4 regions of the Paenibacillus sp. F4 genome follow, and region 4 is predicted to be linked to each of the others. Evidence: riboswitches for the same ligand, from Rfam matches in the RefSeq annotation. Region 4 holds a riboswitch; each other region holds the start of a gene.
What was found. A riboswitch is a leader RNA that binds a small molecule or an ion and turns the genes downstream of it on or off. The one in region 4 is predicted to bind thiamine pyrophosphate.
Positions count from the first base shown of each region.

Region 1: it holds a riboswitch for thiamine pyrophosphate, as region 4 does, so the genes downstream of both, thiC (phosphomethylpyrimidine synthase ThiC) here and C1T21_RS22290 (ECF transporter S component) in region 4, are expected to answer to the same signal.
Region 2: it holds a riboswitch for thiamine pyrophosphate, as region 4 does, so the genes downstream of both, C1T21_RS17450 (thiamine phosphate synthase) here and C1T21_RS22290 (ECF transporter S component) in region 4, are expected to answer to the same signal.
Region 3: it holds a riboswitch for thiamine pyrophosphate, as region 4 does, so the genes downstream of both, tenA (thiaminase II) here and C1T21_RS22290 (ECF transporter S component) in region 4, are expected to answer to the same signal.

Region 1 is NZ_POVS01000004.1:296,471-302,416, reverse strand. It holds gene thiC (phosphomethylpyrimidine synthase ThiC) at 1-1,521, opposite strand, end outside; TPP riboswitch at 1,709-1,821, opposite strand; gene C1T21_RS02055 (IclR family transcriptional regulator) at 1,977-2,720, opposite strand; gene C1T21_RS02050 (alpha/beta hydrolase) at 3,019-4,056, shown strand; gene C1T21_RS02045 (Fe-Mn family superoxide dismutase) at 4,315-5,694, shown strand; gene C1T21_RS02040 (lipoate--protein ligase family protein) at 5,715-5,946, opposite strand, start outside.
Region 2 is NZ_POVS01000015.1:97,371-103,316, reverse strand. It holds gene thiO (glycine oxidase ThiO) at 1-613, opposite strand, end outside; gene C1T21_RS17450 (thiamine phosphate synthase) at 678-1,271, opposite strand; TPP riboswitch at 1,536-1,644, opposite strand; gene C1T21_RS17445 (ABC-F family ATP-binding cassette domain-containing protein) at 1,738-3,291, opposite strand; gene C1T21_RS17435 (hypothetical protein) at 3,476-4,465, opposite strand; gene C1T21_RS17430 (hypothetical protein) at 4,452-5,006, opposite strand; gene C1T21_RS17425 (hypothetical protein) at 5,008-5,403, opposite strand; gene C1T21_RS17420 (hypothetical protein) at 5,444-5,923, opposite strand.
Region 3 is NZ_POVS01000020.1:264,478-270,423, reverse strand. It holds gene C1T21_RS24645 (polysaccharide biosynthesis protein) at 1-881, opposite strand, end outside; gene C1T21_RS24640 (glycosyltransferase) at 886-2,007, opposite strand; gene C1T21_RS24635 (NAD-dependent malic enzyme) at 2,405-4,126, shown strand; TPP riboswitch at 4,219-4,321, shown strand; gene tenA (thiaminase II) at 4,460-5,149, shown strand; gene thiM (hydroxyethylthiazole kinase) at 5,224-5,946, shown strand, end outside.
Region 4 is NZ_POVS01000019.1:74,523-80,468, reverse strand. It holds gene C1T21_RS22300 (polynucleotide kinase-phosphatase) at 1-1,502, shown strand, start outside; gene C1T21_RS22295 (TatD family hydrolase) at 1,523-2,320, shown strand; TPP riboswitch at 2,363-2,472, shown strand; gene C1T21_RS22290 (ECF transporter S component) at 2,723-3,319, shown strand; gene C1T21_RS22285 (ABC transporter ATP-binding protein) at 3,319-4,770, shown strand; gene C1T21_RS22280 (energy-coupling factor transporter transmembrane component T family protein) at 4,745-5,536, shown strand; gene C1T21_RS22275 (methionine ABC transporter ATP-binding protein) at 5,676-5,946, shown strand, end outside.

The DNA of each region.
Region 1 (5,946 bases), on a different contig from region 4:
CCGCTGCTGCGCCCGTGGATGACCCTTCGCCAGATCGGCAGCATGTGCCGCAATTTTGTAGGTAATGACACCCTCGCGGACATCATCCTTATTGGGCAGACCCAAATGCTCCTTAGGCGTAACATAGCACAGCATGGACGTCCCGAACCAACCGATCATCGCCGCCCCGATGGCTGAAGTAATATGATCATATCCGGGGGCAATATCCGTCGTGAGCGGTCCCAAGGTATAGAAAGGAGCTTCCTTACAAATCTCCATTTGTAAATCCACATTCTCTTTGATTTTATGCATAGGGACATGTCCTGGCCCTTCAATCATGACCTGAACATCATGCTTCCATGCGATTTGCGTTAGCTCGCCCAACGTTTCCAGCTCTGCAAACTGTGCTTCATCATTCGCATCATAGATACTACCTGGACGTAGACCATCCCCGAGAGAAAAGGCCACATCATAGGATTTCATAATTTCGCAGATTTCTTCAAAATGTGTATACAAAAAATTCTCCTGATGGTGCGCAAGGCACCAGGCTGCCATGATCGACCCGCCACGGGACACAATTCCCGTCATTCTATTCGCCGTCATCGGTATATACCGCAGCAATACACCCGCATGAATTGTAAAATAGTCCACTCCCTGCTCCGCCTGCTCAATCAGCGTATCGCGATACAGCTCCCACGTCAGCGCTTCTGCTTCACCGTTCACCTTTTCAAGTGCTTGATACAGCGGCACAGTCCCAATCGGTACAGGAGAATTCCGAATGATCCATTCACGTGTGGTATGGATATTACGGCCTGTGGACAGGTCCATAACCGTATCCGAGCCCCAACGCACAGCCCAAGTCATTTTCTCCACTTCCTCCTCGATGGAGGAGGTAACCGCAGAATTACCAATGTTCGCATTGATCTTCACGTGAAAATGACGCCCAATGACCATTGGCTCACTTTCCGGGTGATTGATATTCGAAGGCAAAATGGCTCGTCCAGCCGCCAACTCCTGCCGTACAAACTCAGGCTCCACCCCTTCGCGGATCGCCGCAAATTCCATTTCGGGCGTAATGATCCCTTGCCGCGCATAATGCATTTGTGTCACTGTACGACCTTGCGAAGCACGAAGCGGACGGTTGGTCACGCCGGGAAATTCAACTGTCTCCCGTTTCGAGCCAGGTTTCAGTCCATTGTCCTCCGGCTTGACGGTGCGTCCCTCGTAAGCCTCCACATCGCCCCGTTCCAGTGCCCAAGCTCGCCGTAATGGAGGCAGGCCCTGACGGATATCGACCTGATAGGCTTCGTCGGTCATGGGACCGCTCGTATCGTACACACGCAATGGCTCATGATGCTCCGTGCCCTGCGGCGTATGTGTAGGATGAAGAGCAATTTCGCGCTCTGGCACGGCAATATCCGGCCGCGAGCCTTGAATATATACCTTACGGCTTCCCGGAAAGGGTTTTACCCCACTGGCTTGCTCCCCGTTTGTCTTCTCTACCTCAACTTCTTTTGTTCCTTCTACTTCTGTCGGCTTCATTGTCCATTCCTCCCGTTTCGATGAAATGACACACCGATCCGGAACCATTCCCAGGGTGGCGCTGATCTATGCAAAAAAGCCGGTTCCCCAGGGAACCGGCTAATCTAACGAGGCAGCTATCCAGACAGTACGCATGTGGAATAATCCTATTCCAATGCGTCACCGTAGACAGCAGCCGCGTATACATTTCAATGGCCGATTACTTCCCTACGCTGGTATGATCCAGATCAGGTGCAAAGGGTCCGGAATCTTGCACGATTCCATCTCAGCCCGGCATTACAGGCTCCCCCAGTAACTGTGATACTTCTATTCACATGAGGCGGATATAACAGACATCCCGCCTTCCTTACCAGACTACTTTAAATTTATGGCTTTGGCAACCCTTTTAGGTTCCCTTTACCAAGGAGACGTTCCCCATCAAATCACTCTGCTTGCTTCAACTGTGTTCATTCTTGTTACGGAAGCATAAGCCCCATTTCCTTCGCCGCTTCGATCAAAATCGGAGCAAAGTCATGTAGCGTCTCGGGTGCAAGTCGACTGACCGGGCCAGATACAGATAAAGCCGCAGTGACCTGTCCCTTCCGGTTCACAATTGGCGCTGCCACAGCAGCAGCCCCTGGCTCCCGTTCTTCATAGCTGGTCGCATAGCCCTTCTCGCGAATGTCCTGTAGCTGGGCTTTATAGACCTCCGGGTCTACCGAGAGCGGCCATTCATCCCCGCTTAGCAGGGCTTCCAGCTCCTGCGGCGGCATAAAGGCCGCCAGCACCTTGCTGGAGGCCCCTACAGCCAGCGGCATACGCGCACCTACAGGCGCGACCCTGCGGATCGCCTGATTGCTCTGCACGGCTTGTATGCGAATACGCATACTGCCGTCCCGTAAGTACAAGCTGACCGTCTCCCCCAGACGGTCACGTAGTCCTTCCATTGCAGGCTGTAACAGCACTGCCGGCTCGTCACTTTGGGACAAATGCGTGGATAGCTCCCAAATGCGGAAGCCAAGTCGATATTTTTCCGTTTCGGCATTCCGAACGACAAAGCCCCGATCCTCCAACGTAGTCAGCAGCCGATGAACCGTGCTTTTATGTAGACCAATTTTGGAGGCAATCTCCGTCAGGCCAAGATCCGAATTTGCAGTAAAACACAGCAGTATATCAAGTGCACGCTCTACAGCGCGAACGGTTAATTTACGGTCTTCCATCTTGAACCGCTCCTCTTGTATCCATATTCGTTTCACACTATGAAACATGGTTACATAAATTATATAGAATAGTCGCGGCTACTGTAAACCGATGTTTTTGTGACAACCATATTACAGAACGAGAACAAACATCGACAATTCTTTGCATCATTTTTACTTTTCCGGTTCAGGCGTTGACTTTGGATAATCCCCATCATACGATAATAGGTATCTATACGGATCTACACTACTATTTTCAAGTGGAATTATACCTAAATTCTATGAAACGAAGATCAATTTTATATAAGGAGGCTCTTACATGATTTCGACATCCCAGCGCAACGCTCAGCTACAGACCGCTGTTCAGGAGCCGTCCACCCCACTCTTTAATCCCCGTCTGCTGCGGTTCAAGCACGTTGTGATTGCTCTGCTGCTGTCGGTCGTCTTTTTTCTGTTGTTTTGTTTTATTGCCTTGCATGCTTACATCGCTTGGGTACTTACGAATCCCACCGTTGCACCGTTGTACTCTAATCCGATGCAGGCCAAAAGCATGCCTTATGAGGAAGTCAGCTTCCCTGCCAAGGATGGTAGCCGCATGGTACAAGGCTGGTATATCCCGGCGGATCAATCGCGGAAAACGATTATTTTCAGCCATGGTTATGGGGCTAACCGCGAAGAAAGCTGGATTCCCATGTATGATCTGGCGCATTATGCCCACAGTTTGAACTTTAATGTGGTCATGTTCGATTATGGATTTGCGTCACAAAACAGCAAAGCAGTCGCAACCGGAGGCAAAGCAGAATCCCAACAGCTCCTCGGAGCAATTCAGCTTGCGAAGCAACGCGGCTCGTCGGAGATTATCGTATGGGGCTTCTCCATGGGGGCAGGAACCGCTCTTCAGGCGGGCTTGCAAACCAAGGATGTGGACGCAATGATTTTGGACAGCACCTTCCTGCTGGAGCCAGATACGCTGTACCATAACATTCACAATCAAATTAATCTGCCAAGACATCCGTCTTTGGAAATTCTGGAGTTGCTGTTTCCAGTCTTGAACGGCACCAGCTTACATCAGATTCCATATCAGGAGGTTAAAAAGGAAAACTATCCGTTCCCGATCATGTTTGTGCATGGTACACAGGATGAAAAGGCTCCTTATCCCATTGCGGAAAAGCTCGCTGCCAATCAGACTAACCCGCTTTCCAGTGTATGGATTGTCAAAAACGGGATACATGAGCTTATTTTCAGAGAACACCCTCGTGAATATTTGCGACGGGTATCGACGTTTCTAAGCAGTGTACAGGAGCTGGAGGATAAGAAAATCGTCGCTGATGCCCACAAACAAACGAATACGAAGTAAAGTATTATTTTTCGAAGAACTGTATTGTATTCTTCCCCTTGAAGAAGCCTGTCTATGGACACTTAACCCGTGCCATAGCTGGGTTTCTTTTTCGTTTTCCATGGGTATTCATTGTTTTACGTAACAGATGTGACCGGATTAAGGGAGTTCATAGACATATTCCTGATGGGACAGCGAATATACTGGGTACGTATGCATCCAGGGCAGATCTGCCAGATCGGCCGGATAGCCATAGTGGGATACGGGAGGTAAAAAACGATGCTGAGTACTTATGGGTCTTTCCTGCCCTTACGTGTGCTGGAGGAAATTCGGCATTGGAAGCAGCAGGAAAGTTGGCATGTGGAAGTGATTAAATCCGCTACCGAGGGACTGGAGCCTACTTATGTACGGCTGCTGGATGATTGGCGGACTGTATTCGAACAGACGGAACGCACCGCCATAGAGCTGCTTGAAGAGCAACGGAGCGCACTCGATCCGGCAGATCAGGCGTGGCATCAGGAATGGAAACAGATGTCGGCTGCTCCACAAGCACATACACACGAATTCACTGAACATTCAAAACAGTCAAGGGGATTAGACGCATCATCATCTGTAAAGATGCCATCGTCAGAGTCAGCATTAAACGCTCAGCCTGACTCACAAGAATTAAATCGTCGACTGGACGATTTGCTGCAAACCGCAAACCGTCAGTCACAGGAGTATGTACGGCAGCTCGGTCTGCTAAGCGAGCACAGTCATGCATTGCGTCAGCAGCCAAAAGCCGCCGGAGTTGTATTACACGCGGCACATGAAAGCCAATATTTCCTGATCTCGACAACCCCCTTTCAAGAACCTGGCTCCATCGCAAGGGCTGCTAGGTTGTATCATGTAGCTACAGAGGGTGAGAATTACTCAGAGGAAGCGTTTCGAGAACGGCAGGCAGGCATAAGGGGAGAAGGCACATGGGCGACTAAAGGCGTCAAGTCCAGCCAGGCGCAACCTTCAGCAACGGAAAAAACCTCAATCGGCCGGCCTGTTCCTATTGGGGGACATCGGTTACCGCCGCTTCCTTACCCTTATAATGCACTTGAACCGTACATTGATGAAAAAACGATGCGTATTCACCATGACAAGCATCATTTAAGCTATGTGAATGACCTGAATAAAGCGGAAAAGAAGCTGGAGGAAGCCCGAAAAACAGGTGATTTTGACCTCGTAAAACATTGGGAACGGGAACTGGCATTCAACGGCGCAGGCCATTACCTGCATACTCTTTTTTGGACGATCATGAGTCCTCAAGGTGGTGGAAACCCAAGCGGACCGCTGGCTGAACAGATTAAAAAAGATTTTGGCAGCTACGATGCATTCAAAAAACAATTCAGTTCGGCAGCCGAAAAGGTCGAGGGTGGCGGCTGGGCGATCCTGGTATGGAGTCCGCGCGCGGGACGGCTTGAAATTTTGCAGGCCGAAAAGCACCAGAATCTGACTCAATGGGAGTCCATTCCGCTGCTGGCGATAGATGTATGGGAACATGCATATTACTTAAAGCATCAGGCCGAACGCAACAAATATATCGAAGACTGGTGGCATGTCGTTAACTGGCCTGAAGTGGAAGCACGCTACGATCAAGCCTCCAAGCTGAGATGGCAACCCTTCTAAGCTTCTAAACTAAAGACAAACTACACCTGCAAATCGTATCGCTCTCTGAGCGCTGCCATTTGTTCGGTCAATCCTTCCGGGTGTACCAGCCAGCCATCGGTAGGTAAAATGGCTGCCCGGCTCTCAACGACACGGCGCAGAGATGCCGTGTACGCCTCAACAGACGGCACGCCAGCCAGCTCTGCCAGGCTACCCATCGTTGCTGGATTCACCCGGGGGTAATCCTGCTGCTGCACGCCCGCCGGCGTATCT
Region 2 (5,946 bases), on a different contig from region 4:
AGCCACTATCTGTTCGAACACCGCAAACTCGACCATCCTGTATGACCAGTTGCTCTGCCTGTGTACCAGACCATACCGTTGCTCCCAGCACCGCAGCAGCACCTGCATAAGCACGGCAAAGCTGGACAGGAGCCACTTGTGTCTCCTTTGAGCGATATATTGCCCCGATCGCTTGTTCATCCAAACCTGGAATTCGTCGGGCCAATTCCCTCGCATCCCACCAGATAGGACAATCATCCTCTCGCGTTTTAGCAGCTTTCCAACGTTTTTGGCCCTCAGTTTCCGTACGGAAAGGGGTCACAAATCCTTCTGTACGGAATTCCACCGAAATACCCGACAAACGCTCCAGATCACAGACAAGCTCAGGGAATGCATCTCGACTTCTGCGAGCAAATCGTGCCAGCTCAGAGTCGGTGAACTCTTCACTTTCCGCTGCCAGCATTCCAACCGCTGCTCCTGAGGCTCCCTCACCCGGGATCAATCGTTCCAGCATGATCGTACTTCTTCCCTCCTTGGCCACATGATAAGCAATGGAACTGCCGATAACACCTCCACCTATGACCAAGCATTCAGCATGTCCTATCGCTCTTGCCTCTGTGTGTATCTTTAGCATTTGTTCCGTATCTCCTCTCCATAAACCATTCTGCTTTTAGCTTGCCTCTACTCTCGTTTTCTCGCTACAGGCTGTGAACTACAAGATCTGCCATTCGCCTATATTCCATCGCAGCTGCAACGGGCGACTCAGCCTCCCATATACCAGACATCACCGCAATTCCGCTTGCTCCGGCCCTATAAAGCTCCGGGATATGGTGCGGTTGTATGCCGCCCAGCGCAATCACCGGAATGTTCGACAGCCTGCAAATATGTTCAAGCTGAGCTAAACCCCGTGGTACAATACCGGGCTTACAATGGGTCTCATATACGTGACCATAAAGTACATAGTCCGCACCTGCCCGCTCGGCATTCTGCGCCTCCTCCAAGGAATGCACAGACACTCCACAGCGTGTACCCTTTGAAAGTAGGCTTTTCACATCCACAACAGGTAATCCATTAGCTGGTAGCTGGACGGCTCCAACCAAAGTAAGTAAAGCTACATCCACACGATCATTTACTACAATTTGTTGCAAAGGAACTTCCTGCTCCACCATGCTGCGAGTCAAAGAAAGCAATGCAGAGGCACCATTATGTTTTAAACGTGCGTGTACATAATGAACATACGGACAAATCACAGCAGCCACTTGGGCTGCTTGTGCAAAAGTGCCCTTTTCCATCGAAATTGCGTGTAATTCGATTTTGTCTTCACCTCACATTGGATTAAAGGATCTAAGCTTACCAGCCACGTCTACCAGCAGTAATGAAAGGGGATTGTATGTGAATCCGTCTACGGAAGCTCGAACAACTTAAAGTGAACGAAACGCAAAAAAACCACTTCCCCAAGGAAGTGGTTTAACGAACGTCCAATAATCGAACGGACCATGATATCCGTATACGTGTATCGTCCCACGCACAAACAAAATAAAGATGGTGTTGCCTTGTTTGCACGGCGCTCACTTCCCTACGCTGGCATAACCCAGATCAGGTGCAAAGGGTCCGAAATCCATTTATTCCGTCTCAGCCGCATGGGCGACTCCCCTAGTGTGACTATTTTATTGTATAAGCTAAAGATAGCTTAGCATATTTTCCTAATTCTGCAAACCCCACTTCGTGTGAAATATGCAGAACTGGATTTAGTTGATTTTAGTTAACTTTACTTGACCACTCTTCCACATTCCACGTTTTGGTTACCCAATCCTCGTAAAAGTCCGGTTCGTGAGATACAAGCAATACGGTCCCTTTGTATTCCTTCAAGGCACGTTTCAGCTCATCCTTTGCTTTAACATCCAAGTGATTGGTAGGCTCATCGAACAGTACCCAGTTGCTTTCACGCATTAACAGTTTGCAAAGACGGACTTTAGCCTGTTCTCCACCACTGAGCGCAGATAGCGGACGCGTGATATGCTCATTCTTCAAACCGCAACGCGCCAAATGCGCCCGTACTTCATGTTGGTTCAAATGCGGGAATTCATTCCACACATCGTCAATCGGTGTAATTTTCTCCGCCTTTACTTCCTGCTCAAAATAAGCGGGTTGCAAAAAATCACCTTGATAGGTTTTTCCACTGATTGGCGGAATTTTTCCCAATATGGTTTTGAGCAATGTTGATTTACCGACACCGTTGTAGCCAACAATTGCAATCTTTTCGCCACGTTCAATCGTCATGGACATTTTAGGCAAAAGGGCATGCGTATAACCAATCTCAAAATCAATACCCTCAAATACCGTCTTTCCGCTTGCACGTGCTTCTTTGAATTGAAAGGTTGGTTTTGCGGCTTCTTCAGGCTTATCAATACGTTCAATCCGATCAAGCTGCTTTTCACGGCTCTTTGCTCGGCCTGATGTAGAGGCACGCGCTTTATTACGCTGAATAAAATCTTCCTGTTTCTTAATAAAATCCTGTTGCTTCTCATAAGCATCAATATGCTGAGCCTTGTTCAAATCTGCCATTTCAAGAAACTTTTCATAGTTAGCTGAATAACGAGTCATCTTGGCAAACTCAAGATGGTAAATAACATTAACGACCTGATTCATAAATTCAGTATCATGTGAAATAAGAATAAAAGCATAGGGATAATCCTTCAAATAGCGCGTAAGCCATTCAATATGCTCTACATCCAAATAGTTGGTAGGCTCATCCAACAGCAGGACATTCGGCTTTTCCAACAGCAACTTGGCAAGAAGCACTTTTGTTCGTTGCCCGCCGCTAAGTGCAGATACATCCCGATCCAGTCCTATGGCCGACAGACCTAGTCCATTCGCCATTTCTTCAACCTTCACATCAATGAGGTAAAAATCCCCCATATCCAGTTGCTCCTGAATTTCACCCATCTGTTCCAGCAACACTTCCAACTCTTCAGGAGAAGCATCCCCCATTTTGTCAGTAATCTGCATCATTTCCTTTTCCAATTCCAATAAAGGAAGAAAGGCGTCTTTCAATACATCACGTACCGTTTTGCCCGGTGTCAGCTTGGTGTGCTGATCCAGATAGCCGTAACGTACACGTGGAGTCCATTCCACTTTACCCTCATCCTTAAGCAATTTTCCAGTCAGAATGTTCATGAGTGTCGATTTACCAACACCGTTAGCTCCTACCAAACCTACACGTTCCCCCGCAAGTAATCGAAAGGAAACATTTTTAAATAATGCGCGGTCCCCAAAGTTGTGGGATACATTTTCTACAGTCAATAAACTCATAAGCTGTTTTTGGCTCCTTATTGTCATCGGCGTTGCCGACTGTTCTTATTTCATATGCATTTCGTTTCTTTCAAAGCTTTATTGTAGCACATTCTGCAACCATATCGGAATATTGAAAACAGTGAATTTTAAGGTTTTTTGGTATGGATCTGCCTAAAAAAACAAAAACCACCCATGAGGGTGATTATTTTAAGCCGTTATAACATTTGTACTCAAAGTATCCCGCAGCTGCTGCAGACTTCTCATCCGTAAAACGTTCACTAGCTTTAAAGGGAGCTGGACATGAATCTCTATAAAAATATTTCATTCCAGTATCTAGTTCTATGCCACCGATAATGTCTTGCTTTCTGACGACTCTCCCACCACCAAATCCATAGTTATTGTAATACCTGTCTCCGACCGGAATGCCTTGGATAAACGCGATCAGACCCACATCATCTACCGTGTTGTACCACTCCTCTTGCGGAATGATCGGTAGTGTGAATGTATAGGATATGCCGTTACGTGCAGCTTTTTCGTTATGGACATTAATAATTCGTGCCAGGTCCTCTTGGACGCTGCCAACAATGGTGGAACGACGTATTTGCTCAAAAGTTTCTGAATTATTCAGTAAAGATATAGGAGTCTGATCCTGAAGTTCCTTTTGAAAGCCCTCCACCCACCTGTGATTCCGCGCATCGTATGCGTGCACATAATTATCCAAGGTGAACCCCACACTGTTGCCTACTGAATCAACATAGGCATATGGCTTTTTTTCGCTCCATTTGTGGCCAATAGCAGCTTGTCCATGCTCGTCTGTATAGGCTTCTGAAGTGAACGCATAATAACCGTCATAGTCCAGAATTACAATGGCTGGTATGTAATCCAATAATGCACGCTGTGCTACTATATCCTCATCAATGCCTACATTAAGAAAAAGGGTGTGCAGGAACGTGTTCAGCGCTGCTTCTTTATCTACACGAAAAAACTTATCCGATCCGTATCCGGCCTCGCGTTCCTGACGTTCATTCTGTGAGAGCACGACCCCTGCATCCTGAACTGCGGTACGAAGAGCCGACGTATATTTCATTTCTAGCTGCTGCACTTCATGCTGATTCTGCACCCGTAAGTCACTAACTACACCAAAGGGCAAGAACAAAAGTATAAATATGACTGCAAAATCAGTAATCTTCATTCAGAACCATGCCCCCGTAAGTAGCTGTAACTGCCGGCTTGCCGCTATTTGCCCCACCGAGAAGCCATGATTTGTACAAGTCCGCAGGAGTCCGATTCGTATTATGTAACCGGACCGTAAAATAATCCCCGGCCATCAAGGTATACCGACGTGTCTGATCTGATTTTGGCTGCTGATTGCCAGGAAACAGTACAGGCAAGATTTGCGGATTATAGTACCCATCATATACAGTTTCATAGTTGCCCAGAAAACTGTCTGGCTTCGCGGCATCTGCATAGTCCGGTACATACTTTTTGTGCATATGCTCCAAGTCAACTTCGTACGTATTGCCTGTCAGTTCCAGATCACGCATAAAATCGTTATACATCGTCGGTGTAATGTAACCTTTGGTTCTTACCATATCAACAAAACGTACAGTTGAATGATATGTATTTAACCCGGATATATCATCCTGCCGTTCAGCAGCTTGAGCTGCGGGTACGATGTACAAAAGCAATACAGCGAGCAGCGCCCCCAACAACTTGGATATTGTTTGAACCACTTCAGTCTTCCCCCAATTTCTCAAAACGTACAGATGTTATGTCCCCATTCCCATTACGCTGTGGGTACATGGAATATAAAGAGGAAGCATCCAGGGTAGATACATCATGCTCAAACGGTTCAGAATACACATCGTACTCTGTCCCGTCGACTTGAATCGAAATCCCCTCCTGTAAGTTCATGCGAATTGCCTGTATGACCTGAGTTCCTTTAATCCGTTCCGGCAATCCCACCCCAACAGTACGGGCTATTCGCCCTTCAGAATGCTCCTCTTGCTGTGATCTTAATTCCAGTGCACCATCCAGCTGGCTGGACAAGTCTGCTGCCGTTACACATGCGGTTATGAACAGAATAACTGACACACCAAGCAGCAGCATACTTGCAGCGTGATCAGACATACTCTCATCCCCCTTATGATTATTATCTTTGCTGTAGTGCTTAGGACTGGGTAAACAACAACCCACGGACAACGTTCGATTTGTCCTTGACGATTTCAGCCTTGAATTTGCCACTTGGATTTACGTATTCATTCTCTTTCTCATTAAGCGTATTCGTGATTTTCCCAGTCTTATCACTGCCACCATTCACAGCGCCATACTGTTCACTGTCTGGGCTAATGTTCAGAGCATTACCGTACCACTGGCCTGCCATATTTTTACCGGTTTTAATCTGAATGCCGAATTGGTCCTTCCCCTGAAACTTCCGTAGCGCATTGGTCACCTGGGAACCACTAATCGTTGTGCCGTCATATACCGTAAAAGAGGCTTGAGACAATTCGGTCTGGATATCAGCAAAATTGTTTTGTGCCGTTTTAGTCGCCTCCTGGGCGGAAATAAACAGTATAACTACAATCGTAATTAGAGCGATGGTCAAAAATATCCCCGCGGCTACCTTTAAAGCTGTTGATGCGTTATTCATTATTTTTCTCTCCTCAGCTTGTT
Region 3 (5,946 bases), on a different contig from region 4:
CCGGCATAGACGGCAATCAACTTGCCCAAAGCTTGGCGGTCATGCCCCTGCGCACCGATCTTTGGAATAAAGGCAGCAATTAGGCTATACGAAACGTAATAGACCAACTGGCTGTACTTCAGCGCAATGGCATAGCTACTAGCCTGCTCGGGAAAGTAATGCTGTACATACAACATGTCGATGGAGATACAAAACAAAATAAATAAATTCGTCACAAGGCTATCGGTGAAATCCTGACCCAATGATTTCCATAGCCCAGAAGGGATATGTTCTCCACTGTATGTGAAAAGGGACAAGCCACGAGCCGAAACGATCCAGCCGTGGAGCAGCGACAGCAACATTCCTCCACAGCTCGCTAACAGTAGCGCTTCCAGCTTTAACCCTAGTGCAGCCAGAACAAAAAACAGGCTCAACTTCCCTAATACCTCAATGTAATAGTTCACATTGAGCGCCAACATGCGTTCCCTGCCTTGTAAATCTCCGCGGCACGAACTCACAAGAATATGCAGTCCGATCAAGCCATACAGCATGAACAGCGGGCCGGATTCGACGCCTAATAGCGAACGCAGTAACGGATGAAAGATGAGTAAAATGATCATGGCAAGCACGGTTAGCACCAGAGGTGCTTTGAGTAATAGAGAACCGAGCGGTAAGCTTCGTAGCGCAAGCTTTTGGTCTCCCTTAGAGACCAGTTTGGCGGTTAATAGCTGGATGGATAAACCCAAAACGGATAAAAGTGCAAAAAGTGCCAGCAGCGCATTCGCCTGGCCATAAGCTTGTCCGGTAAGATACCAACTCGCTGCAATGTGGAAGAAAAAATTAAATCCGTTAAGCAGCACATTAAAGAGAGGAAACATCAACGATCGCAATCGGTTGTTCACGTTGTTATCTCACCCGCCGATCCAGTCGCCAAATATCAATGATGGAGCGCAAAAAACGAATAGAATCCTTCCAGACATGGATGTGCGAGCCATCCCGGTCAATACATTTGACGGGTAATTGCAGCACACGAAGCTGGAGTCGCTTGGCAATAAACATCATTTCTAGATCCAGCGCCAGTCCGAGCTGTTCCTTTAAATGCGGAAACATCCGTTTCACTGCAACCGAACTCATCACTTTAAGCCCAGTCTGGGAATCCACCACACCTGTGGGTAAAAAAGGACGGGAAATGACCCGCTTACCAAAGCTGACGACAGATCGCAATAAAGATCGATTCTCAGCGGTCATATCCTTGGTTCCGATCACGACATCATAATAGCCCTGCTGAACAACATTAATCATTCTGGCAATATCCTCAATAAAAAAGGAGTCATCTGCGTCCACAAATACATAGTAATCCGCACCAATGGTCCGCATCCCTTCCAGATACGTCCCTGCCTTACGTGTATTGCGTCCCAATTCCCTTGTTTGAAGCAGCGGGCTAAGATTCTGATTAATCCGGTTTACGGACAAGTCCGTGGCTGCCTCCAGCGCTTTAATCAAGGCATTCGTACCATCGTGGCTGCCATCATCAATGAGATAAATCGAACCTTCAATAATATGGCTGCGGATAAAGGCTTGCAGTCGTTCAGCAAAGGTTTTGACATGAACAAAACGTTGCTCTTCGTTATATACAGACAAGATAAATGCAATATGTTGGCTTTTGGTCGAATACTCGGGATAGAGCAAGCTTTGTATTTCCGAAAGCATTTCTTCGGTGTCATTGGCTTGCCAAAATAGCAGGCGCAAACGGCCTACTCCGGTGATTTGCACCATATGCTGATCACTGAACGGAATTGTTACATCCGTCACCAATAACAATGGCATTTGCGGAAATTGGCTACGGATCTGATTGGCTTTCTGCACCGCCTGCCCCGGCTCCCTATAATCAATCAGGCAACAACATGCGTTCTCGTAGACTGAAGCTGCCTCCGTGTCCTCGCACTGTATATATTGGTAAAAACAAATCACATTGGGATAATCAATAGCCCTGTCGTTATCGCTAAAAATGGCTATAGGTCCCTGCACACAAACCTCTCCTTTTCCTCCGAATAGTTCTATTTTGTTGAAAAAGAATTAAGAATGTTTGCTTATAGGAGTTAAATTAATGTCCAAATACTTCATATTTCCTTAACAAAATAGCTGACACTCCATGATATATAAGGAGATAAGAGAAGAAAAACTGATTTTCATATTTAATAAAAACAGAGTATTTAGACCTGATACATCAGAACCAAAACCATCAGAATTAGTTAGCGCATCTATATTGAAAATTAGTTCTTTTAGATCAATAGAAGGAAATATATATGGTTATTTTGTCATAGATAAATGCAAGAATAAAACAGATTTGCACGTCCATACTATGGACAACATGTCATCTTTCGTTATGAATAGTTATGAAAATGAAGAGAAGGAAGGTCTTTCTATGGAAGCATTTTATGTCAATCGCGATGGGTCATTATCTACTCCATTACGGGGAAAGGATGTGTTGGCAAATCCCCTTTTGAACAAAGGTGTCGCTTTTACAGAAGAAGAACGCAAAGAACTGGGTTTGGAAGGAATCCTTCCTCCAACCGTCCTTTCATTGGAGAAACAGAGCGTACGGGCATATCAGCAGTTTCTGGCACAACCCACCATGTTGCGTAAAAATGCTTCTCTCAACGACCTTCACAACCGAAACGTCGTACTCTACTACCGGCTGCTAACCGATCATTTGAGTGAAATGCTGCCCGTAGTCTACACGCCGACCGTAGGAACCGCGATTCAAGAATATAGTCACGAGTACAACCGCCCTGGAGGCGTATATTTGTCGATAGATAACCCGAACGGTATTGGACAAGCATTCCATAATTCTGGTTTGAGCGGCCATGATGTAGATCTGATCGTCGTGACAGATTCCGAAAGTATTTTGGGGATTGGTGACTGGGGCGTCGGGGGGATTAACATCGCTATCGGCAAGCTTGCAGTGTATACGGCTGCGGCAGGCATTCATCCCGGGCGGGTGCTGCCAATTGTACTGGATGTAGGCACAAATAATGAAAAGTTGCTGAATGATCCACTGTACATCGGAAACCGCCATAAACGGGTTCGCGGAGAAGCCTATAACCAGTTTATTGATACTTTTATCAGCAAAACGTTAGCGCAATTCCCGAAGGCGCTTTTACATTGGGAAGATGTGGGTAGCGTAAATGCGCGCCATATTATAGATAAATACGGTCAAAGCATACTCACCTTCAACGATGATATACAAGGTACAGGAGCGGTGACCCTGGCTGCGATTCTTTCGGCGGTGGGTGTCACCAAGACCCCGCTGCGTGAACAAAAAATACTTGTTTTCGGCCCAGGGGCTGCAGGAATCGGTAATGCTGATCAAATTCGGGGTGCTATGATCGAGGACGGCCTTTCCGCAGAAGATTCCTTCAAGTCCTTTTGGGCCTTTGATTATCGCGGGCTGTTAATGGAAGATATGGAAGACGTATTGGAGTATCAGAAACCATATGTGCGCAAAAAGGATGAAGTCAGCTCATGGACCCGGTCGGGTGACGGCAAAATACCACTGCTAGAGGTCATTCGTCAGGTGAAGCCTACGATATTGATTGGAACTTCCGGTGTAGCAGGTGCCTTTTCTGAAGAGATCATCAAGGAGATGGCGAAACATGTAGAACGCCCGATCATTATGCCCATGTCCAATCCTACAAACCTTGCAGAAGCAGTACCCGAGGATTTAATCCGGTGGACCGATGGCAAAGCACTGATTGCAACCGGAAGTCCTTTTGAGCCCGTCACCTATAACGGTACGAAATTTGAGATTGGACAGGCGAACAATGCCTTTGTTTTTCCGGGACTGGGTCTGGGTGCGATTGTGGTTAAAGCCAAAAGGATTACCCCTGCGATGTTTACAGCGGCAGCAGTTGCTGTTGCCAATGGTGTAGATTCGAATACGCCTGGCGGTGCGCTACTCCCTCATATCCGAAAATTACGCGAAGTTTCGTACGCTGTTGCGATTGCGGTTGCAAAAGCCGCGATACAGGATCAGGTAGCCCAGGCGCACATTTCAGATGTGGAACAAGCTATACGAGATGCAATGTGGAAACCGGAATATGCCAAGGTCAAAGCAGTGGAAAATGTAATTCATCACCCTCACTAAGCCCAAAACACCTAACTAGAGGAAATTTCATATTTTGCACACTATGTTTGACATAGCGTATGAACGTATGTACAGTAATAGTCAAAAGAATAGAAGTCCACTAGGGGAGCCGCTATGGCTGAGACAAGAACGTATCTTGGACCCTTTGAACCTGATCTAGTTCGTACTAGCGTAGGAAAGTGGAGCCTTCGTATATAAGGTTTCAAACGCTTTTTTTGCGAATTGGACCTATTGTTGAAGCCGCTCCCATTTTTCCGGGGCGGCTTTTTAGCGTTTTCCGGAATTGTTTTCTTACAGGACTTCTTGCTCTTCAATTAGATGGAGGTGGGGAAATTGAGTTTTACAGAAGAACTCCGTCGGCAGGCGGACGGCATTTTTCAAGCGATTTTTGAGCACCCCTTTGTGAGAGGTATTGCTGAAGGAAGTTTGACAAGGGGACAGCTGATTCACTATGTAAAACAGGACTTTGAATATTTGAACGCCTACATGCGGATATACGGCATCGCAATCTCCAAATGCACGAATCGGGAGGATATGGCTGTATTAAATGAACAAATCTCTTTTATTCTCCACAGCGAGGTTCATCCGCATCAAAATTTCTGTGCTGTCGCAGGGGTGACCTATGAAGAGTTGCAGGGATATCCGCTCGCTCCGTCGGCTCATCACTATATCCGTCACATGCTGACGGTTGCGCATGAGGGTAGCCTGGGCGAGATCTTGGCTGTGCTGCTGCCATGTATGTGGACGTATGCCGAGATTGGTCGCAGGCTGCTGGATGAAGTAAAGCCGGATGAGTCTCATCCGTTCTATGAATGGATTGGCTTCTATGGAGACCAGCTTGATGATACAACACTCAAGTTCCGAGAACGTGTAGATGCTTGGGCGGAAGACGCAACGGCTGCTGAGCGGGAGCGGATGATTGAGCATTTTATACTGAGCTGCCAGCTGGAATATAAGTTCTGGGACATGGCTTATAAGCAGGAAGAATGGCCGGTCCAGATGCAGGCAGCGGTCTTGGAATAGTCAGCCTGGCGATTCGATGTGTGAAGTACGTTTAATGCCCTGTTGAACCACCAACTATAGAGAGGATAATCATTATGAGTACATGGAAAAAAAGTTATTCGGATCTCCTGACGAAGGTACAAAACAGCAAACCCCTCGTTCACAATATGACCAATGTGGTAGTCACCAACTTTACGGCCAACGGTCTGTATGCATTGGGCGCCTCCCCGGTGATGGCCTATGCACCCGAGGAAGTAGCAGATATGGCAAAAATAGCAGGCGCCGTCGTGTTAAACATCGGTACACTGAACCGCGAACTGGTGGATGCCATGATCATTGCTGGACAATCGGCGAATGCACACGGTGTTCCGGTGCTGCTAGATCCGGTCGGTGCGGGAGCAACGAGCTTTAGAACTGAATCGGCACTGCGAATCCTGAGTGAAGTCAAAATCTCATTGGTGCGGGGCAATGCAGCCGAAGTCGCACATCTTGTTCGAGAAGCGCGTGAGATTAAAGGCGTAGATGCCGGTGACAGTGCTGACAGCGGCCATGTCGATCTGGCAATTCGGGCTGCTCGAACGCTCAATACGATGGTTGTCATTACTGGAAAAGAGGACGTCATCACCGATGGGGCCGAAGCACGAATGATTAGCGGCGGAGACGCGCTCCTCACGAAGGTAACCGGAGCAGGCTGTCTGCTGACCTCTGTTTTAGGTGCCTTTGCAGCTGTTGAACCCAACCTGCTGCTCGCAGGTACAGCAGGTTTGGCATTTTACGGTGCAGCAGCTTCTCGAGCCGCAGCACGTACCGCAGAGCTG
Region 4 (5,946 bases):
ATGGAGATACGGAAGGACAGGATGCGAACGGAAAACCGATCCGTAAGGATTGGTTCGTAGACCATGAATCGGGAGAAATAGTAGTATGGGGACATGATCCGAGACCGCAGCCTACCCTTGTGAACCAGACGGTGAATATTGATCAGGGCGTGGTATTTGGCGGTATGCTGACCGCTTATCGTTATCCGGAAAAGGAATTTGTCAGCGTTCTGGCACATGAGAATTATGCGAATGATCCCGATAGCCCACTTGTCCGGTGGCAGAGAAAACGGTTTTCCCCGCCGAATTTACGCAAGCTAATCGCTGGTTACAGTGTGCTGACGGAATCGTATGGCGAAGTGCGCGTACAAGGAGAATGGATCAAATCCGCTATAGATACCGTGTCACATGTGACTGTACCCATGGAGGAGCTGGTGTATATTCCACCAACGATGAGTCCTGCTCCAGCGGTGTCTGCAGAGGAAGGATATCTGGAGCATCCACGTGAGGCGCTAGCTTATTATCGCGGACAAGGAGTACAAACGATGGTGGCCGAGAAAAAACATATGGGTAGCCGGGCTATTCTACTATTATTCAAAAACGAACAGGCCGCTGTCGAGTATGTCGGCTACCCGACATTGGGCACGATCTACACCCGAAGCGGACGACCTTTCTTTGAGTTAGGCTTTGGGAAGCAGGTGCTGGAGAAACTGAATGCGGATCTAGTGGATGCCGGATATTTTGAACGGAACCAGACGGATTTTGTGTTGCTGGATGCGGAAATTGTACCGTGGAATCTCAAGGCTCGGGAACTGATTGCTGCACAGTATGCGCATGTGGGGGAGGCAGCTCTGCTGGATCGCAGTAAGCTGGTAGACAAGCTGAAGCAGGCGAAGGTTGCAGGCCGAGAGGTTGGAGACTGGTTGGGGGAAATGGAACAGAAGTACGCGAATGCCGTAACGTTTCAAGAGGCTTTTCAAAAATATTGCTGGGATGTGGACGGTCTGGATGAAATTCGTATCGCACCGTTCCATACGCTGGCACACAGTGGAAAGACTTTTTTCGACCATTCTCATATTTGGCATATGGAGCAAAACCGGGAGCTGGCTGGGCTGTCCTCCCTGTTTATGGAGACAGAGTATCGCGTGATCACGGACGAAGCAAGCGAGGAAGAGGTCATTCGCTGGTGGAACGAGATGACAGAGGATGGTCATGAGGGGATTGTGATCAAGCCAGAATGCTTTTTGATGAAAAATCGGGACAAGATGATTCAGCCTGCAATCAAGGTGAGAGGCCGGAAGTATTTGCACATCATTTACGGTATGGATTATCTTGCCCCTGAGAATTTAAAGCGTCTGAAGCAGCGTCGAACGAACAAAAAGGAGCGTCATGCCCTGATGGAAGGAGCGCTTGGTATGGAAGGCGTGGAACGTTTTGTCCGCAAGGATACGGTAGATCGTATTCATGAATGCGTCCTTGCCGCGCTATCTCTGGAATCAGAGCCGATTGATCCGAGATTGTAGTTTGCGAAGGAGGGATTGAGATGGAAAGGGGTACACCGTTAATTGATATTGGCGTGAACTTGATGCACCGTTCGTTTCATGCGGATCGGGAACAGGTGGTAGAGAGAGCTGCGGCTGTAGGGATTTCACCGCTGATTATTACCGGGACCAGTGTCCGCAGCAGTCGGGAGGCTTCTCAGTATGCGGCACGTTATCCGGGCAAGCTGTATGCGACAGCTGGCGTGCATCCCCATGATGCCAAAGACTGCAGCGCAAACACGATTCAGCAGCTCCGCCAGTTGGCGGGTCAGCCGCAGGTCGTATCCATAGGGGAATGCGGATTGGACTATAACCGTGATTTTTCGCCACGTGATGTGCAGCGCCGATGGTTTGGCGAGCAAATCCAACTGGCGGGTGAGCTGAATATGCCGTTATTTCTGCATGAACGAGATGCGCATGAGGATTTTGTCGCTATGCTACGGGAGCATCAAGGGCTTGTCGATAAAGCGGTGGTGCATTGTTTTACCGGCACTGCACAGGAATTGAATACGTATGTAGAAATGGGACTGTATATCGGTATTACCGGCTGGATTTGCGACGAACGGCGCGGCAAGCATCTGCGTGAACTGGTCAGGGATATTCCTTTGGACCGCCTGATGATTGAAACGGATGCTCCATTTTTGACCCCGCGTAATCTGCCCGTGAAGCCGAAAGAAGGGCGTAATGAGCCGATTTATCTCGCTCACATTGCTGCTACGGTTGCCGAATGTACAGGCCGAAGCATGATGGAGATCGAAATCGCGACGACGGAGACGGCCAAACGTTTCTTCGGATTATAGGATTGTCAAAGCCATAGATAAGGTATATATTATAGTGAATTAAAAAGCATTGTCGGGAGCTTGAGAAAGTCAGGCTGAGAGGGTGGCCCTTGCCACTGACCGTGAAATCTGATCTGGGTAATGCCAGCGTAGAGAAACTTAGAACACTATACAGGAATGCCGCTTGTTTTGCGGTTGTCGATAGATTCAATGTATGTCCTAGCATTTTACCTTGACCCTGACTTTGGCTTGGTATCAGTGTAGTAGCTTAGACTACTGGTTATATAAGGCATATCGACGAATGATGTTTTGTATGGTGCTTCACCTTTTACTGCGCATAAAGCTTGCCTGGAGATTCAGCTCCAGACAAGCTTTTTTTATGGCCAAGAGGCCAATTATAAGGAAAAAGGGGAGCACGCAATAATGAATACTGCTGTAAGAGCGTCCAAAGGGTTGAAGCTGACTGATATTTTGGTCACGATTGTGATATCTGTTGTGTTCGGGTTGGTCTACAAAATATGGGGACCTGCCTATGATTTGATGAAACCATTTGGTCTACACGCAGAGCAACTGATGTATGGCATGTGGTTTATGGCAGGCACGTTTGCTTATCTCATCATTCGCAAGCCGGGTGTTGCGATTTTGGCAGAGGTGGCAGCGGCAACGGTCAGCGCTTTTTTGGGAAGCGAATGGGGGATGTCCACCTTGTACTATGGCCTGCTGCAAGGCTTGGGAGCGGAGCTGTTTTTTGCGGCTTTTCTGTATCGGAACGCAAACCTGGGGGTTGCTTCGCTAGCTGCGGCCGGGGCGGCTGTCACTTCTCTGATTTTAGACTTCAGCTACGGGTATATTGATCAGCTATCGACCTGGAACTATGTTTTGTATATTGGATTTCGGATGATTGGCAGTATTGTGATTGCCGGGGTATTCGCGTTCTATCTGGCTAAGGCATTGGAGGTAACCGGAGTTACACGAAGTTTGAGACCTGCAACGGAACAAGATTATAAGGGGCTGGATTGATGAGCCGGGCAACCGAAGATGTGGTGGCTTCGATCACCCGTCTACGGTTGAAATTCCCCGGTGAGCAGGAGCTGCTTTTTCACAATATGTCTTTGTCTGTCCGCAAGGGGGAAAAGCTGCTGCTGCTGGGACCGAGTGGATGCGGTAAATCAACGCTACTCCAAGTGTTAAGCGGTGTGATTCCACGCACGATAGAAGTGCCCATGAAATACGATGCTGCTGTAATTCCAAGTGTCTCAGGTATTGTATTTCAAGATCCTGATACGCAGTTCTGTATGTCATATGCAGACGAGGAACTGGCTTTTGTGTTGGAAAATAATCAGGTTCCCCAGGAGCAGATGCAATCCCGTATTCGCGAGCTGCTGATACAGGTTGGTCTATCGACGGATGATATACACATGCCCATTGGCAACATGTCACAGGGAATGAAGCAGCGGCTGGCGATTGCGTCTGTGCTGGCTATGGAGCCAGAAGTGCTTTTTCTGGATGAGCCCACGGCTTTGTTGGACGAGGAAGGCACTACACAGGTATGGGATACCATTCGCAACATTTCGGTAGACCAGACACTGGTGATCGTAGAGCATAAAATTAATGAAATTGTCCATGATGTGGACCGGATTGTGGTGCTTTCTGCTCAAGGGGAGATCATTGCGGATGGAAGGGCGGAAGAAGTATTTCATATGCATCGGCAGGCATTGTCCGAGTACGGCGTGTGGTACCCGGGAGTATGGAATGAATCGTCTTCGCCACGTTGGAGTGAATCAGTGACGCAACAGAATGGTGCGGGGACTGATTTGCTGGAGCTGGAACATTTTAGCGGCCTCCGCAGTTTAAGTTCAGTGATTTATGTGGAGCATGCGCAGGTGAAGCCTGGCGACTGGATTGGCGTGGTCGGTGAAAACGGAGCTGGCAAAAGCTCGCTGCTGCTCTCCATGATGCGCTTACTTCGCACACAGGGACGTTATAGCATGCGCGGAATTGAGGCAGGCAGTACGGAACAACTGGCAGAGCGTATCGGGTTCGCGTTTCAAAATCCCGAGCTGCAATTCGTAGCACACACCGTACGAAAGGAACTAGAGTATTCGTTACCCAAGAGCTTGTTTACCGTTGAACAGTGCCGGGAACGGGTCGATCGGATGCTCGTACAGTTCGGACTGGAGCGGCTGGACGAGCGTCATCCGTATCAGCTTTCGTTGGGCCAAAAAAGGCGGTTGAGTATTGCTACGGCTATGATCCGTGAGCCGGAAGTGCTGCTGCTGGATGAACCGACTTTTGGGCAGGATGCGCGTAATACCTTTGTCATGCTGGATATGTTGGAGCAGCTGAGAGCGGCAGGCACGGCCATTGTGATGGTCACGCATGACCCGGAAATTATCCGTCGATATTGTACCGATATATGGCGGATTCAGAAAGGGGAACTACAGTATGAACCTGTCCTTTCCCCATCATAAAACATGGCTGCATCGCGTGAATCCGGGCTTAAAGCTCGTTATGTTTTCCATACTGTTTGTGGTCGTTATAGTCATCCATGATCCGAATGTCATGTTTAATGTTGCGTGTGCTATGCTGTTGCTGCTTGTCTGGTCAGGCCATCCATGGAAGAGGCTGCTGCTGTACGGATCTCCCTTTATATTGGTGTTTATTTCAACTTCAACGGGCATGATGATGTTCGGCAAAGGGGTGACGACCTGGTGGACATGGGGCCTGATCCATATAACGCAGGAAAGTTTTTATCGGGGTATGCATCTGGGCTTTCGTGCGCTGAGTATGGCTGCGGTAGGGTTGCTGTTTGGTTTAACGACTCGTCCGGTGGACCTTTTTTATTCACTGATGCAGCAATGGAGGCTCTCTCCGAAGTATGCGTATAGCTTTTTGGCAGCCATGCGGTTGATGCCCATGATGGTGGAGGAATTCCAGGCATTGAGACAAGCCCATCGTATTCGAGGTTTACATCAGCATGTGTCCAAATGGAATATGTATGCCACGCTTCGCAGGTATGCGATTCCGCTGCTCGCTCAAAGTATCCGGCGTGCACAGCGAATTGCTATTGCTATGGAAGCCAAGGGTTTTACCAATGAAACCAAACGCACGTATTATTATGCGATCGGCTATTCGGCTGTAGATATTGTGTTCATATTCTATTTTGTCATCATGCTTACGCTGGCTTGGGGACTCGGTATCTGCTTTCCTTATGTGGGGGTGTGGGATGTACGTTAATTGTTGTCAAAAGGCTTTGCCCGTTTTCTGCTCTGTGGTATATTAATGCAATGGGAATTGACGGCTCGTACAGACCCGCCTGGGCTGGCGGGCTTATTACATTTTCCCTGAGAAATGGATCATCAGGAGGCCAGGTTTCATGATTACGCTGCATCAGGTAAGCAAGCATTATACCACCTCAAGCGGCCAATTTCATGCGGTTCAATCCGTGTCCCTTCAAGTGGAGGAGGGGGAAATTCACGGTATCATAGGTGCCAGCGGTGCCGGTAAGTCTACGTTGCTCCGGTTGATGAATGTATTGGAAAGGCCGGATGAGGGAAACGTGGTTGTGAACGGGGAAGATCTGACTCGCATGCCGGAAAAACGTCTCCGTGAAGCGCGGCGATCCATAGGGATGATTTTTCAGCATT